DNA from 4 places in the Kocuria sp. KH4 genome. Region 3 is predicted to be linked to each of the others. Evidence: riboswitches for the same ligand, from Rfam matches in the RefSeq annotation. Region 3 holds a riboswitch; each other region holds the start of a gene.
The links. A riboswitch is a leader RNA that binds a small molecule or an ion and turns the genes downstream of it on or off. The one in region 3 is predicted to bind S-adenosylmethionine.

Region 1: it holds a riboswitch for S-adenosylmethionine, as region 3 does, so the genes downstream of both, ACWCOM_RS10790 (O-acetylhomoserine aminocarboxypropyltransferase/cysteine synthase family protein) here and ACWCOM_RS08810 (ABC transporter ATP-binding protein) in region 3, are expected to answer to the same signal.
Region 2: it holds a riboswitch for S-adenosylmethionine, as region 3 does, so the genes downstream of both, ACWCOM_RS15785 (hypothetical protein) here and ACWCOM_RS08810 (ABC transporter ATP-binding protein) in region 3, are expected to answer to the same signal.
Region 4: it holds a riboswitch for S-adenosylmethionine, as region 3 does, so the genes downstream of both, ACWCOM_RS09545 (hypothetical protein) here and ACWCOM_RS08810 (ABC transporter ATP-binding protein) in region 3, are expected to answer to the same signal.

What each region holds. Positions count from the first base shown of each region.
Region 1 is NZ_JBSJYX010000013.1:21,803-25,092, reverse strand. It holds gene ACWCOM_RS10800 (thiamine pyrophosphate-dependent enzyme) at 1-756, opposite strand, end outside; gene ACWCOM_RS10795 (Lrp/AsnC family transcriptional regulator) at 1,009-1,461, shown strand; SAM riboswitch class IV at 1,591-1,723, shown strand; gene ACWCOM_RS10790 (O-acetylhomoserine aminocarboxypropyltransferase/cysteine synthase family protein) at 1,739-3,067, shown strand; gene ACWCOM_RS10785 (cystathionine gamma-synthase) at 3,076-3,290, shown strand, end outside.
Region 2 is NZ_JBSJYX010000026.1:13,524-16,813, reverse strand. It holds gene ACWCOM_RS15800 (hypothetical protein) at 1-329, shown strand, start outside; gene ACWCOM_RS15795 (DUF4193 family protein) at 669-791, opposite strand; gene ACWCOM_RS15790 (hypothetical protein) at 982-1,275, shown strand; SAM riboswitch class I at 1,758-1,870, shown strand; gene ACWCOM_RS15785 (hypothetical protein) at 1,876-2,139, shown strand; gene ACWCOM_RS15780 (DUF1852 domain-containing protein) at 2,241-3,260, shown strand; gene ACWCOM_RS15775 (methionine synthase) at 3,257-3,290, shown strand, end outside.
Region 3 is NZ_JBSJYX010000009.1:71,018-74,307, forward strand. It holds gene ACWCOM_RS08805 (aliphatic sulfonate ABC transporter substrate-binding protein) at 1-787, opposite strand, end outside; gene ACWCOM_RS08810 (ABC transporter ATP-binding protein) at 874-1,710, opposite strand; SAM riboswitch class I at 1,716-1,819, opposite strand; gene ACWCOM_RS08815 (maleylpyruvate isomerase N-terminal domain-containing protein) at 1,924-2,601, shown strand; gene ACWCOM_RS08820 (CoA-binding protein) at 2,769-3,233, shown strand.
Region 4 is NZ_JBSJYX010000010.1:101,274-104,563, forward strand. It holds gene ACWCOM_RS09530 (TetR/AcrR family transcriptional regulator) at 1-402, shown strand, start outside; gene cspE (transcription antiterminator/RNA stability regulator CspE) at 629-835, shown strand; gene ACWCOM_RS09540 (hypothetical protein) at 940-1,128, shown strand; gene ACWCOM_RS09545 (hypothetical protein) at 1,227-1,520, opposite strand; SAM riboswitch class IV at 1,529-1,642, opposite strand; SAM riboswitch class IV at 1,904-2,029, shown strand; gene ACWCOM_RS09550 (hypothetical protein) at 2,043-2,228, shown strand; gene ACWCOM_RS09555 (PIN domain-containing protein) at 2,251-2,634, shown strand; gene ACWCOM_RS09560 (glycosyltransferase family 4 protein) at 2,638-3,290, opposite strand, start outside.

The sequences.
Region 1 (3,290 bases), on a different contig from region 3:
CACCCGCTCCCCGGCCATGCCGTAGCCGACCGCCTTGTGGGCCAGGCTGGGGGCGGCCGACTGCTGGGACAGGGGCACGGAGATCGCGTAGCCGTTGTTCTGCACGAAGAACACGACCGGCAGCTTGAACACGGCGGCGAAGTTCAGGGCCTCGTGGAAGTCGCCCTCGCTCGTGGCGCCGTCGCCGCACATGGCCAGGACCACGGTGTCCTCGCCGCGCAGCTTCGCGGCGTGGGCCACGCCCACCGCGTGCAGCAGCTGGGTGGTGAGCGGGGTCGACTGGATGCCGACGTGGTGCTCGTGGGGGTCGTAGCCCCCGTGCCACTCGCCGCGGAAGATCGACATCACGTCCAGGGGCCGCACGCCCCGGGTCATCACGGCCACGGTGTCCCGGTAGGTGGGGAACAGCCAGTCGCCCGGCCGCAGGCACAGGGCGGCGGCGACCTGGCAGGCCTCCTGCCCGTGGCTGGAGGGGTAGACGGCCATCCGGCCCTGGCGCACCAGCGCGGAGTTCTGGTCGTTGACCCGGCGGCCCACCACCAGCTTCTCGTAGGCGCCCAGCAGCACGTCCCCCGCGGGCAGCGGGTACTCGTGGCCGGGCTCGGTGCCCTGCTCGTGGGCCGGCAGCAGGCGGCCGGCGGGGTCCACCATCCGGATCTCGCCGCGGGCCGGGAGCATGTACTGCTCCGGCGTGATGCCGAAGCTCTGGGAGGCCCGGAGGATCGGGTCCTCGGGGGTCTCGACGGTCTGGCTCATGGTGTCCCCTCGGTCGGTCCCCGGTCCGGGTGGGGACGCGGGACGGCGGGAAGGCCGCTGAAGTTCTGTCCGCCCAGTATGGGAAGAACAGCCGGTTCGTATCCAGGCGCCCGGGAAAGTCCAGATTCCTGCGCGCAGGGGTGCCGTCCGCGTGGACGAAATGTTCTACTGTGGCGTGGGACACACGCATTCGTCCGACATAGGTCCCGCCCTCATGTCCCGCCCTCGCACCCCGCCCCGAAGGAGCCCGCCGTGCCCTCGACCCCCGTCCCGCTGGACGAGACCGACCGCAAGATCCTCGCCGAGCTCTCCCGGGACGCCCGGCAGTCGGTGACCGCGATCGCCGCGGCCGTGCACGTCTCCCGCGCCCACGCCTACGCCCGCATCAACCGGCTGCGCGACGAAGGGGTGATCCTGCGCTTCGGCACCGTGATCGACCCGGTGCGCGCCGGGCTGCAGGCCTCGGCCTACGTGACGCTGAAGCTGCAGCAGAACACCTGGCGGGAGCTGTGCGGGCAGCTGCAGGCGATCCCGGCGGTGCACCACATCGCCTTGGTGGGCGGGAACTTCGACGTCATGCTGCTGGTGCGCGCCGTGGACACGGTGCACCTGCGGCAGGTGATCTTCGAGCACGTCCAGCAGCTGCCCGGCGTGGTGGACACCCAGACGTTCCTGATCTTCGAGGACATCGACACCCGGGCGTGACCCGCCCCGGCGCGCGGGCCGTCACGGACGTCGTCACGGGGGTGTCACGAACGGCGTCACGATCCGTCACGGACGTCATCTTCGGTCGTGGAACGGCGCCGGTGCGCCTCCCGCATAGTGTGGTCCCAGCTTCACGAGACGCGACCGCCAAGCTCCGACTGGGTCGCGCACCAACCCCATGCTCACCGGGTGGTTCGGATGAGGAAGCGGCCTGCATCCCCGTTGCCGTGCGACGGGTGACCGGTGCGGGTAAGAGCAAGCGCACAGGAGCCGCGCCATGTCCCTCCCCGTGACCGACCAGGACCTCTCGACCCGGCAGATCCACGCCGGCGCCGACCACGACCCCGGGCAGCGCACCCTCACGGTGCCGATCTACCAGAGCGCCGCCTTCGAGTTCCCGGACTACGAGGCCGCCCGGCAGATGTTCGCCCAGACCCGGGCCGGCTTCACCTACACCCGCACCGGCAACCCGACGGTCGCCGTGCTCGAGCAGCGGATCAGCGAGCTCGAGGGCGGGAGGGGAGCCGTGGCCACCGGCTCGGGGCAGGCCGCGGTGGCCGTGGCGCTGCTGGCCCTGCTCGGCCAGGGGGAGGACAGGCACCTGGTCGCCTCCGAGAAGCTCTACGGCGGGACCGTGGACCTGCTCACCGACTCGCTGGCCGACCACGGCGTCGAGGTGGACTTCGTGGACCCCACCGTCCCCGGCGCCTGGGCCGCGGCCGTGCGCCCCGACACCCGGGCCTTCCTGCTCGAGTCCATCGGCAACCCGCTGGCCACGCTGCCGGACCTGCCCGGGATCGCCGACGTCGCCCGGGCGGCCCGGGTGCCCGTCGTCGTCGACAACACCCTCGCCTCCCCGGCGCTGTACCGGCCGCTGGAGAAGGGCGCGGACATCGTGGTGCACTCGGCCACCAAGTTCCTCGGCGGCCACGGCAACGCCCTCGCCGGGGCGGTCGTGGACGGCGGGACGTTCGACTGGTCCGCGCAGCCCGAGAGGTGGCCGCAGTTCACCCGCGCCCGCGCCCGCTGGGGCGGGCAGAGCCTGCTCGACAGGTGCGCCGGCGCCAGCCCCTACCTGCACCTGGTCCGGGCCAAGTACGTGCACGACCTCGGCACCACGCTGTCCCCGTTCAACGCCAGCCAGATCCTGCAGGGCACCGAGACCCTCGACCTGCGGGTGGCCCGGCACACGGCCTCGGCGCTGACCGTGGCCGAGTTCCTCGCCGGTCACCCCGCCGTCGCACGCGTGCACCACCCCGGGCTGCCGGGGGACCCCGGGGCCGGGATCGCGGCCCGGGACTTCCCCCGCGGCACCGGCTCCGTGTTCTCCTTCGACCTCGCGGCCCCGGACGCCGCCGTGGGGCCCTTCATCGACGGGCTGCGGCTGTTCAAGCTGGTCGCCAACATCGGCGACACCCGCAGCCTCGTGGCCCACCCGGCCGCGATGACCCACTGCCGGCTCACGCCCGAGCAGCGCCGGGCCGGCGGGATCGCCGAGACCACCATCCGGCTCTCGGTCGGCCTCGAGGCCCCGCAGGACCTCGTGGCCGACCTCGGCCAGGCCCTCGACGCCGTGCTCGAGACCGTTTCGAACTTCCGGAAGTGAGCCCCACCATGAGTCAGACCGTCACCACCCGCCGGCAGGGCTTCACCACCACCGCCGTCCACGCCGGCCAGCAGCCCGACCCGCTGACCGGGGCCGTCATCCCGCCGGTCTACCAGACCTCCACCTTCGCCCAGGACGGGATCAACGTCCTGCGCGCCGGCCACGAGTACAGCCGCGGCTCGAACCCCACCCGCAACGGCTTCGAGGAGCAGCTCGCGGCCCT
Region 2 (3,290 bases), on a different contig from region 3:
TGGATCGCCACCAGGAACTCCTGGACGCCCTTGACGCCCACCACCGCACCGACGCCCTCAGTGATCCGGCGGGTGCGTCGTGGCGTGCACCCGGGCTCGACGTGCTGGAAGGCAGCACACGGCTGGGTCCGGGCGAGGCGTTCCCGGCGGATCTGGGGTCGCTGACGCTGGTGGAGCTGCAGGTCCTCCACTCCCGGGTGTCCCTGCAGTTGGAGGACGAATACCTGGAAGCCCCGGCAGGCCCGCACCCGGTGACCCTGGATCGCCACCAGGAACTCCTGGACGCCCTCGACGCCCACCGCCACGCTCGTGAGGGCGAGGGATGGTGAGTGCGCCCGGGTCCTCGGTCGCCGTGCTGCCGGCCCACGCGTTGACGCCGGGACGGATCGTGGAGATCTGGGACCAGGACACGTTCTGCTACCACGCCCAGGTCGAAGAACACGTCCCCCGCCTCGCAGTGGCCTGGGTGCGCGAAGTCGGCCTAGGACACCGCCGACTCGTCCTCACCGACCAGTGCCGCCACCCCGGGCGCACGGAACCGGCACCGGAGGGCCCGCCGCGATAACCCCACCTCCCCCTGGCCCCGTCCGGTGGGTACACGGCCGACGGCCCGGGCCCCGGCGCGTGGTGCGCCGGGACCCGGGCGTCGTGCGCCGGCGGGCGGGGACTCAGCCCGCGCAATCCCTGCAGTAGCTGGTGCCCGCACTGGTGCGGACGGGCTGGGGGCGGTGACGGATCAGGAAACAGATGCGGCAGGTGAACTCGTCGCTGCGCTCGAGGATGACCGCCACGCTGAGCTCTTCATGCGAGAGGCCGCCCCAGGCAGGTCGATGCCCTCGATGTGGATCACCACCGCGCCAGGAACCATGCTCTGCCAAAAGGTGCAGGGACGCAGTGGTGTCCTTCAGCGTTTAGTGATGCATCAAGTTACTATGGGGTACAGAAAGAGCGGGGACGGCATAGGGGCGGCAGGGGCTATTGATGACAGGCGCACTGATCACGGTGACCACTCGCGCCGGTGCGTTCCTGACCGCGGTGGTCCTCGCGGGGCTGTGGCTGTCCATCAGGGCTGACCAAGCACTGGACCCGGTCTGGATGGCACTGCTGATGGCCGGGGTGCTCATGCTGACCCTCGGGGTCGTGTCGAAGTTCGAGCGCAGCTCGCGCCTCTGGGCCCGCCAAGCGGAAGCGCAAATGCTGGCACGCCGGCGCGAGCTGCAATCGCTGGGAATCACCTCGACCCCTTCGCCTCGGATGTATTCCAGCGCACGGTAAGAGCACGCAGTCGGTTAGCCCACGGCGGCCACGAGCAAGCCACCTTACATAGGGCCCGTTAGCGGCGGACCGTGCCGCGGTGGAAGCTGGTCATACGCCCCGGGTTGCCACGATCGACGAGCGGGGCAGGGGAGAGCGCTCCTGTGGTGCCGGAGGACGAAGCCGATGGCTCCGTGCACGGCTCCCAGGATCCGGTTGACGCCGTTCACCACGCCGTTGACGACGCCACCCCCAGGCGGGCGTCATCTTCTCCGCGCACAACGCCCTCGACGACACCCTGGTCTTCCGCCAGGACATCACTGGGCCCACGATGAGGGCCGGGCGGCCGGCCGTCACAACCTGTCACAAACCCGGCCCGACGTCGGCCGAAGCGGCCGAGCGCGGCCGCCCGGCCCGAATGTGTCCCCACGTGTGTTTTTGTGACGACCGACCCCACCGTCCGTTGGACTGCAGAGCCGTCCATCGAGTGGGATGAGCGCACCACACCATCCAGAGCGGCCGAGAGATCTGGCTCGACGACGCCGCAGCAACCAGTCAGCCGACCCCGGGACATCGGGACCGGCGGGCACGGTGCTACCGCCAGGACCGATGGAGGATCGAATGCATCACCACGCCACCCAACAGGTCCACGCCGGCCGGGCACCGGACCCACTGACCGGGGCGGTCGTGCCGCCGATCGACCGGACCAGCACCTTCGTGCAGGACGGCATCACCGTGCTGCGCGGCGGCCACGAGTACAGCCGGAGGTCCACCACCCCGCCGCGGACCGGTCAGCGCCGCGTCACCGCTGCGGCCCGGGTAACCGGCAGCCCGGAGACCCGGACCGACGTCGTCCGGGCAGCGCCGGGGGTGCCAGGAGCATGACTGAGGCGACCTTCGGGAGGGCAGTGCACGAGCAGCAGGGAAGGACGTTCGAGATGAGTACGCACCTGGCAGGCAGGCCCCCGGTCCACAGTGAGGAATCGATGCATCAGACCACCAGGACGAACGACTTCACGTTCGGTATCAGCACGACCCGCTTCGATGAGGACTACTGCCCGTCGTCCAGTTCCCGGGGCACCACGAACTTCGCGAACCTGGCCCGCGGCGAGAACCGTCGGCAGAACCTCCGGAACACCCTGACCATGATCAATAATCGCTTCAACGACCTGGCCCACTGGGACAATCCCAGCCGGGATCGCTATGCCGTGGAGATTGAGATCGTCTCCGTGGACCTGCACGTCGCCGCCGACGGCGACGACGCGGTATTCCCCCTGATCGAGGTCCTCGACGTGCAGATCCTCGACACGCTGGCCAATGTGCACATCGACGGGATCGTGGGGAACAACTTCTCGTCCTACCTGCGGGACTACGACTTCAGCGTGGTGCTGCCGGAACACCACGCGAAGGTGTCCCGGTCCAGCATCCCCGATGACTTCGGCGAATTGCACGGGAAGCTCTTCACGCACTTCCTGGACTCCGATGCCTACCGCGAGCGGTTCCCTCAGCCGCCCGTGATCTGCATCAGCGTCTCGAGCACCAAGACGTACCGTCGGCTCGAGAACCACCATCCGATCCTCGGGGTCGAGTATCGGCAGGACGAATCCTCCTTGACGGATCGATACTTCGAGCAGATGGGACTGCGGGTCCGCTACTTCATGCCCCGCGGCGCGGTCGCGCCCCTGGCGTTCTATTTCCGGGGCGATCTCCTCAACGACTATTCCAGCCTGGCACTCATCGGTCTCATCAGCACGATGGAGACGTTCCAGAAGATCTATCGCCCGGAGATCTACAACGCCAATGCGGCGGCTGGTCGGATCTACCGGCCGAGCCTGGAGAGCCGAGACCACTCGGTGACGCAGATCGCCTACGACCGCGAGGAGCGCAGTCAGCTGGCCCTCATGCAGGGGAAGTTCACGGAGGAGCACTTCGTGAAGCCACACCAGACCCTCCTGGAGCAGTGGGCCGCGGCCCACTCCGGACGAGAGACGGAAGATCACGGATGAACACTCTGTTGCCCACCACCATCGTCGGCA
Region 3 (3,290 bases):
CGGCGAGCAGCTGCGCGGTCTCCTCCGGGTGGGCCAGCGCCCAGTCCCGGGCGTAGGCGTAGACGTCCACCACGGTCTGCGCCGCCTCGGGCTGCTCCTCGAGGAAGTTCTCGTGCGCGTTGAGGAAGCCGTAGGTGTTGAAGTCGACGTTGCGGTAGAACAGCTCGGCGCCGTTCTGCTCCGCGGCGGCCATGATCGGGTCCAGGCCGGACCAGGCGTCCACCTGGCCGTTCTCCAGCGCGGCGCGGCCGTCGGCGTGCTGCAGGTTCTGGATCGTGACGTCGGCCGCGTCCACCCCGCCCTCCTCGAGGGCCTGGAGCAGGAAGAAGTAGGGGTCGGTGCCCTTGGTGGCGGCCACGGTGCGGCCCTCGAGGTCGGCCACCGAGTCCACCCCGGTGCCCGGGGTGGTGACGAGCGCGGACCACTCCGGCTGCGAGTACAGGTCGATCACCTTGATCGGGGTGCCGTTGCTGCGGGCCAGCAGCGCCGCGGATCCGGCGGTGGAGCCGATGTCGACCGCCTCGGCGCGCAGCGCCTCGTTCGCCTTGTTCGAGCCCGCGGACTGCACCCACTCGACCTCGGTGCCCTCCTCGGCGAAGGCGGCCTCGAGCCAGCCCTTCTCCTTGATCACCACGGAGAGCGGGTTGTAGGTGGCCCAGTCGACCGTGACCTTCTCGGCGGCCCGGGCCTCGCCGGAGCCCTCCCCGGCCATGCACCCGGTCAGGGACAGGGCCAGGACGGCGGCGAGGGCGGGGACCGTGCGGGCGGGGCGCGGGGACAGCGGCATGGTGGGGCCTTTCGTGGTGGGGTGGGCGTGCCGGGCGGACCCGGCGCGGCACGGCGCCGTGCCGCGCCCGGGGGAGCGGGGCGGGGTCAGCGGGTCGCGGGGTGGTGGGCGTCGACGCCCAGGTGGCCGAGCAGCTGCACCCGCAGCTCGGCGAGGACCTCGGAGGCCCGGTCCCGGGGACGGTCGCCGGGCACGGGGAGCACCGTGCCGATCGAGGCGGGGGCGGTCGGGCCGGAGCGGCCCAGGACCACGATCCGGTCGGCCAGCTGCAGCGCCTCGTCGACGTCGTGGGTGACCAGCAGCACGGTGGTCGGCTGCGCGGCGTGGACGGTGAGCAGGAGGTCCTGCATCCGCAGCCGGGTCAGGGCGTCGAGCGCGCCGAAGGGCTCGTCGAGCAGCAGCACGCCGGGGTTGCGGGCCAGCGCCCGGGCCAGCGACGCGCGCTGGGCCATGCCGCCCGAGATCTCCCGGGGCCGGTGGTGGGCGTGGGCGGTCAGCCCCACCAGGTGCAGCAGGTCGTCGATCACGGCGTCGGCCTCGGCCCGGCCCAACCCGGAGGGCACCCCCAGGCGGACGTTCTCGCGCACGGAGCGCCACGGCAGCAGCCGGGGCTCCTGGAACGCCACGGCGCAGCGCGGGTCGATCCCCGAGACCGGGGTGCCGTCGATGAGCACCCGGCCCGCCGAGGCGGTGTCGAGCCCGGCGGCGGCCCGCAGCAGCGTGGACTTGCCGCAGCCCGAGGGCCCCAGGATCGCCAGGACCTCTCCGGGGCGGGCGGTGACGTCGACGTCGTGCAGGACGTGGTGGCGGTGCCCGCCGGAGGCGAAGGTCTTGCCGACGTGCTCGAAGGCCACCGAGAACGCACGCTTCGCGGTGGCCGGTGCGGCGGCGGACGGTGCAGAGCCCAGCAGGGAGGTGCCCATGATCAACTCCATCGGTCCTGGCATTAGCACCTCGCACGGGGATCGGACGGATCCGTGCCGGTTGCTGCGACGTCGACGAGCCAGGTCTCTCAGCCGCTCCGGATGGTTACCGCCCCATTGAACGTGCTCGTCGGGCCGCCTGGCAAATCGCTGCGCGGGCCGTCATGGTCGGAAACGGTGGCACGCCGCGCCCCCGTGCCGCACCATGGACCCATGACGAGCCGGAACACCTCGACCCGGGCGGACCTGGTCCGCGACGCCTGCACGGCGTTCGCGGCGGTCCTCGACGGGCTCGGGGAGGACGACTCCTGGGCGCCCACCGGCTGCCGCGGGTGGGCGGTGCGCGACCTCGCCCACCACTGCGCCGCGGACGCGGTGCGCGGGCTCGTCGCCCTGCACACGCCCACCACGGCCCGCCCGGACCGGGACGCCGCCACCTACTGGGCGGACCGGGGCGCGGACCCCGCCGCCGCCGAGGACCGCCGCCGCACCCGGGCGGCGGCGAGCCTGTACCCGGACTGGGAGCAGCTGCGGGGGCACTACCGGGAGTCGGCGCGGGCGCTCGTGCACGCGGCGGAGCGCTGCCGGCCCGGCGGGACGGTCCGCACCCGGGGGCACGTGCTTCGGGTCGAGGACCTGCTGAGCACCCTGGCGGTGGAGGCCACGGTGCACCACCTGGACCTCATCGAGCACCTGGAGGGCTGCCCGGGGCCGGCGGCGGACGGGCTGGCCGAGGTCCGCCGCGTGCTCATCGACCTGTGGGAGCGGGAGCCGCCCGAGCACTGGAGCGACGAGCACTTCGCCCGGGTGGGCACCGGGCGCGCGGCCCTGCCCGCCCGGGACCGCGCGGAGCTGGGCCCCGGGGCCGACCTCCTCCCCCTCTTCTCCTGACCCCTCCTCTCCTGGCCCCTCCCGTCCCGCCGGGGCGGCGCGTGCCGGCGGGACGTGCCCGCCCCATGGCCGTCGGCCGCCACCCCGGGACACGGATGCGGACACGTTGCGGACACGGTGCAGGCCCGTGCGGGACGGGAGCGGCCCATCCGTGCCAGGGTGGGCGCATGAGCCGCAACGACCCCGCCGTGGTCGACCGCCTGATCACCCGGCCCGGCCGGTGGGCCGTGGTGGGGCTGACCGGGAACACGGCCCGGCCCGCGCACCCGGTCGCCCGGCGCATCCGGGACGACCTCGGCATGACGATCGTCCCGGTCAACCCGAAGGGCGAGGCGGTGCACGGGGAGCCCGGTTTCCGCACGCTCGCCGAGGTCCCGGGGCCGATCGACGTGGTGGACTGCTTCGTCAACTCCCGCCGCGTCGGAGCCGTCGTGGACCAGGCCATCGCCGCCGGCGCGAGCGCCGTGTGGCTGCAGCTGGGCGTGGTGGACCACGCGGCCGCGGCCCGCGCCGCCGCGGCCGGGCTCGCGGTGGTGATGGACACGTGCCCGCTGATCGAGCTCGGGGCGCGGCTGCGGCAGGGCTGGGTGCTGGACCCGCGGCGCACCCCGCCGCTCGTCCCGCCGGCCTGACGGCTTCCGCCACCCTGCCGTGCACCGGGGCCCGAGGGGTTGCCCCGCCTGCGGGGG
Region 4 (3,290 bases), on a different contig from region 3:
CCCACCAAGGAGGCCCTGATGCTGGCCCTGGTGGACCGGGTGATGGACGGCTGGGACGCGCAGATGGCCCGCCGCCTCTGCGCCCCGCCGGAGCAGGTGCCGGCCGACGAGCGGCTGCGCGCCTACCTGGACTGGTGCCTGTCGGGGGAGGTCGACGAGACGGATCTGGTGATGCTCACGGACCAGCGGCTGCGCGCGACGCTCAAGGAGCGCTGGGTGGCACGGGTGACGCCGTGGGTGGACCTGCCCGAGGACCTGCCCCCCGGGCACCGGAGCCGGCTGCTGGCCGTGCGGCTGCTGGCCGACGGCGTGTGGTTCGCCGACGCCGCGGGCGTCTTCGCCCCCGACCAGCAGGAGCGGGCCCGGCTGCGGGACGTCGCCGAGGCGCTGCTGGCCGGCTGAGCGGCACGGACCCGGCAACGCCCCGCGGCGGCCGCCGCGGGGGTGGCGGGGCGCCGGAACTCGTGTAGAGTGGATCGGAGTTGTTGAGGTTGTCGTTTTTGTATTTCAAGCAGTTCGGCCCATCCGGGTGCAGCAGTTTTTCTGAGAAGACGTTTTCCGCGCATCGCAACTCCTGTGTTTCTCGAACGTCGGGAAACGTACATCTCACGAAAGATCAGGTCTCACCATGACTACCGGTATCGTCAAGTGGTTCAACGCTGACAAGGGCTTCGGCTTCATCACCCCCGAGGACGGCTCCAAGGACGTCTTCGCCCACTTCTCCGCGATCAACTCCAGCGGCTTCCGCTCCCTGAACGAGAACGACCGCGTCGAGTTCGAGACCCAGGACGGCCCGAAGGGCCCCCAGGCCGCGAACATCACCGTCATCTCCTGACGTTAGCTCCGCCGGGCCCACGAGCCCGTTGATCGTCCAGAACCGCCGTCGGGCCTGCGCCCGGCGGCGGTTCTGCCGTACCCCCGCAATCGGCAGGAGCGCGCATGACCGGTCCCGTCCCGCCCCGCCCGCCGGACGAGGAGGACCCCTTCGTGGTGAACCGGGTCCCCGACGCCGAGCTCGACGTCTCCGTGCCCTTCGAGCTCGAGGTCTCCGAGTGGGACCTGGACGCCCCCGCCGAGGGGGCGGGGGGAGAGGGCTGGGGATCGCCCGGGGACTACGGGCTGGAGTGAGGCGCTGCCCCCGCGGGACCCGTTCCGCGGGGGCGCCGACCGCACGGCGAAGGCCGCAGCCCGCCGGGCTGCGGCCTTCGCCGTGTCCCGCCCGCCGGCTACGCCGACAGCGGGAGGGACGCGGGGTGGAGCTTGAAGAACGGGTGCCGGCCGGTCGCGGCCAGGGCGCCGGGGACGAGGAGCTGGCGGTACTTCGCGCACCATTGCGCGGTGCCCGCAGCGTGCTCCGCCGCGGCGGCGAGGTCGTCGGCCTCCGGGCTGAGGTACTCCTGCACGTCGCCGTCGGTCGAGGTGAGCCGGACGAGGTGCAGATCGGGGAGGGCGGTGACGGTGACGTCGACCCACTCCTCCCGCTGGTCGGTGGAGGGTGTTCTTTCTTCGGACATGGTCATGTTTTCTCCTGACGTTCTTGCGGGCATCCGGTGTCGTTGCCCGCCGCTTCGTCATCCGATCCACCCGGGAACATCGGGTTGGCGCGCAGCGGGTCGGAGCCCCTCCGCGGTCCCTCGGGAGGGCGGTCCGCCCTCCGTTCGAGCACGCGGACGCCGCATCTCGAGAAGCAGCTCCAGGCTACCGCGCGCCTCCGACAGACCGACAGGACCGGCATGGCCGGTGTCACCGAACCGTAATGTCGGGGCTCGCCCGGGTGCGCGGGGCCCATTCCAGCGCAGCGATGTGTCGGCGAGGTGTCGCCGCGGTGACGGGGCGGGGAATGCCGGCTCACGCGCCCGGCCGGGCGGGACCGGGCCGGGGCGATGTGGTTGAATGGGGGCAGCTTCAAGAGATCCGGTCGACAAGCTCCGACTTGGCCGGGCACCAACCCCATGTTCACGGGTGGTTCGGATGACGAAGCGGCTCGCATCGCCGCCGTGGCGGCACCCGCTGCGAGCAAGAGCGCCCGAAGGATCCCGGTCATGTCAGACGCCCTTCCCATCGTCGCCGCCCGCCCGGGCGGCCCGGCCCCCGGTCCCGCCGCCCCGGCCGCGCTCGGCTGCGCGGCGATGAGCATCGACGACTACGCCCGCGTGGTGCAGGCGCGCACGGAGTTCGTGGACTTCCTGCTGGCCCCCGCCCGCGGCCGCCTCGCCGCCGCGGCCTGAGGACCGGCGGAGGACCGACCCCGTGGACCTGCTCCTGGACCGATCCGTGCTGCTCGGGGTGCGCACCCCGGAGCGCTCGCCCGAGCTCGCCGGGGTCCTGCGCCGGCACGGCCACCGACGGCTGTTCCTGTCCGCCCTGGTGCTGGGGGAGCTGCTGTCGGACCGGCCCGACGAGGCGCGGTGGACCGAGCAGCTGGAGCTGCGCTTCCCGGACCGCGTGCTGCCCGTGGACGCGGCCGTGAGCAGGGCGTGGGGCGCCCTCGGCGCCGCCGGGACCGCCGATCCGGTGGCCGGGCTGACCGCCGCCACCGCGCTGGTGCACGGGCTCACGGTGCTCAGCGCCGAGCCCGGACGGTACGCCGGCACGGGCGCTCCCGTGCTGGAGGCGGTCCCCGCCCGGGGCTAGGCCTCAGGCGGTCCGTCGGTGGCGGGGACCGTGGGCGCGGGCGCCCAGCGCCACGGCCCGGTCGTAGTGCTCCAGCAGCTGCCCGACCAGCACGTCCCACGTCCGCCCCTGCACGGCGGCGTGCGCGGCGGCCCCGAAGGCGGCCCGCTTGGCCTCGTCGCCGACCAGGTCGGCCACGTGGCCGCGCAGCGCCGCGAGGTCCCCGGGCGGATAGAGCCAGCCGGTGCGGGAGGAGTCGACGAGGTCCACCGGGCCGCCCCGGCCCGTGGCGACCACCGGCACCCCGGAGGCCATGGCCTCCTGCACGGTCTGGCAGAACGTCTCGAACTCGCCCGGGTGCACGAACACGTCGAGGGAGGCCATGATGCGGGCGAGGTCGGCCCCGGAGCGGCGGCCGGTGAAGTGCGCGCCCGGCAGGCGGCGCCGCAGCGCCTCCTCCTCCGGTCCCGAGCCCACGACGACGAGGCGGGTGCCGGGCAGGTCCGCGACCGCGGCGAGGTCCTCGACCTGCTTCTCCGGGGCGATCCGGCCCACGTAGCCCACGATCCGGCGGCCGCCCCCCACCTCGGCCCGCCACCGCTCGTCGCGGTGCCGCGGGCAGAAGCGGGCGGTGTCCACCCCGCGCCGCCACAGGTGGACGTCGCGCACCCCGTGCG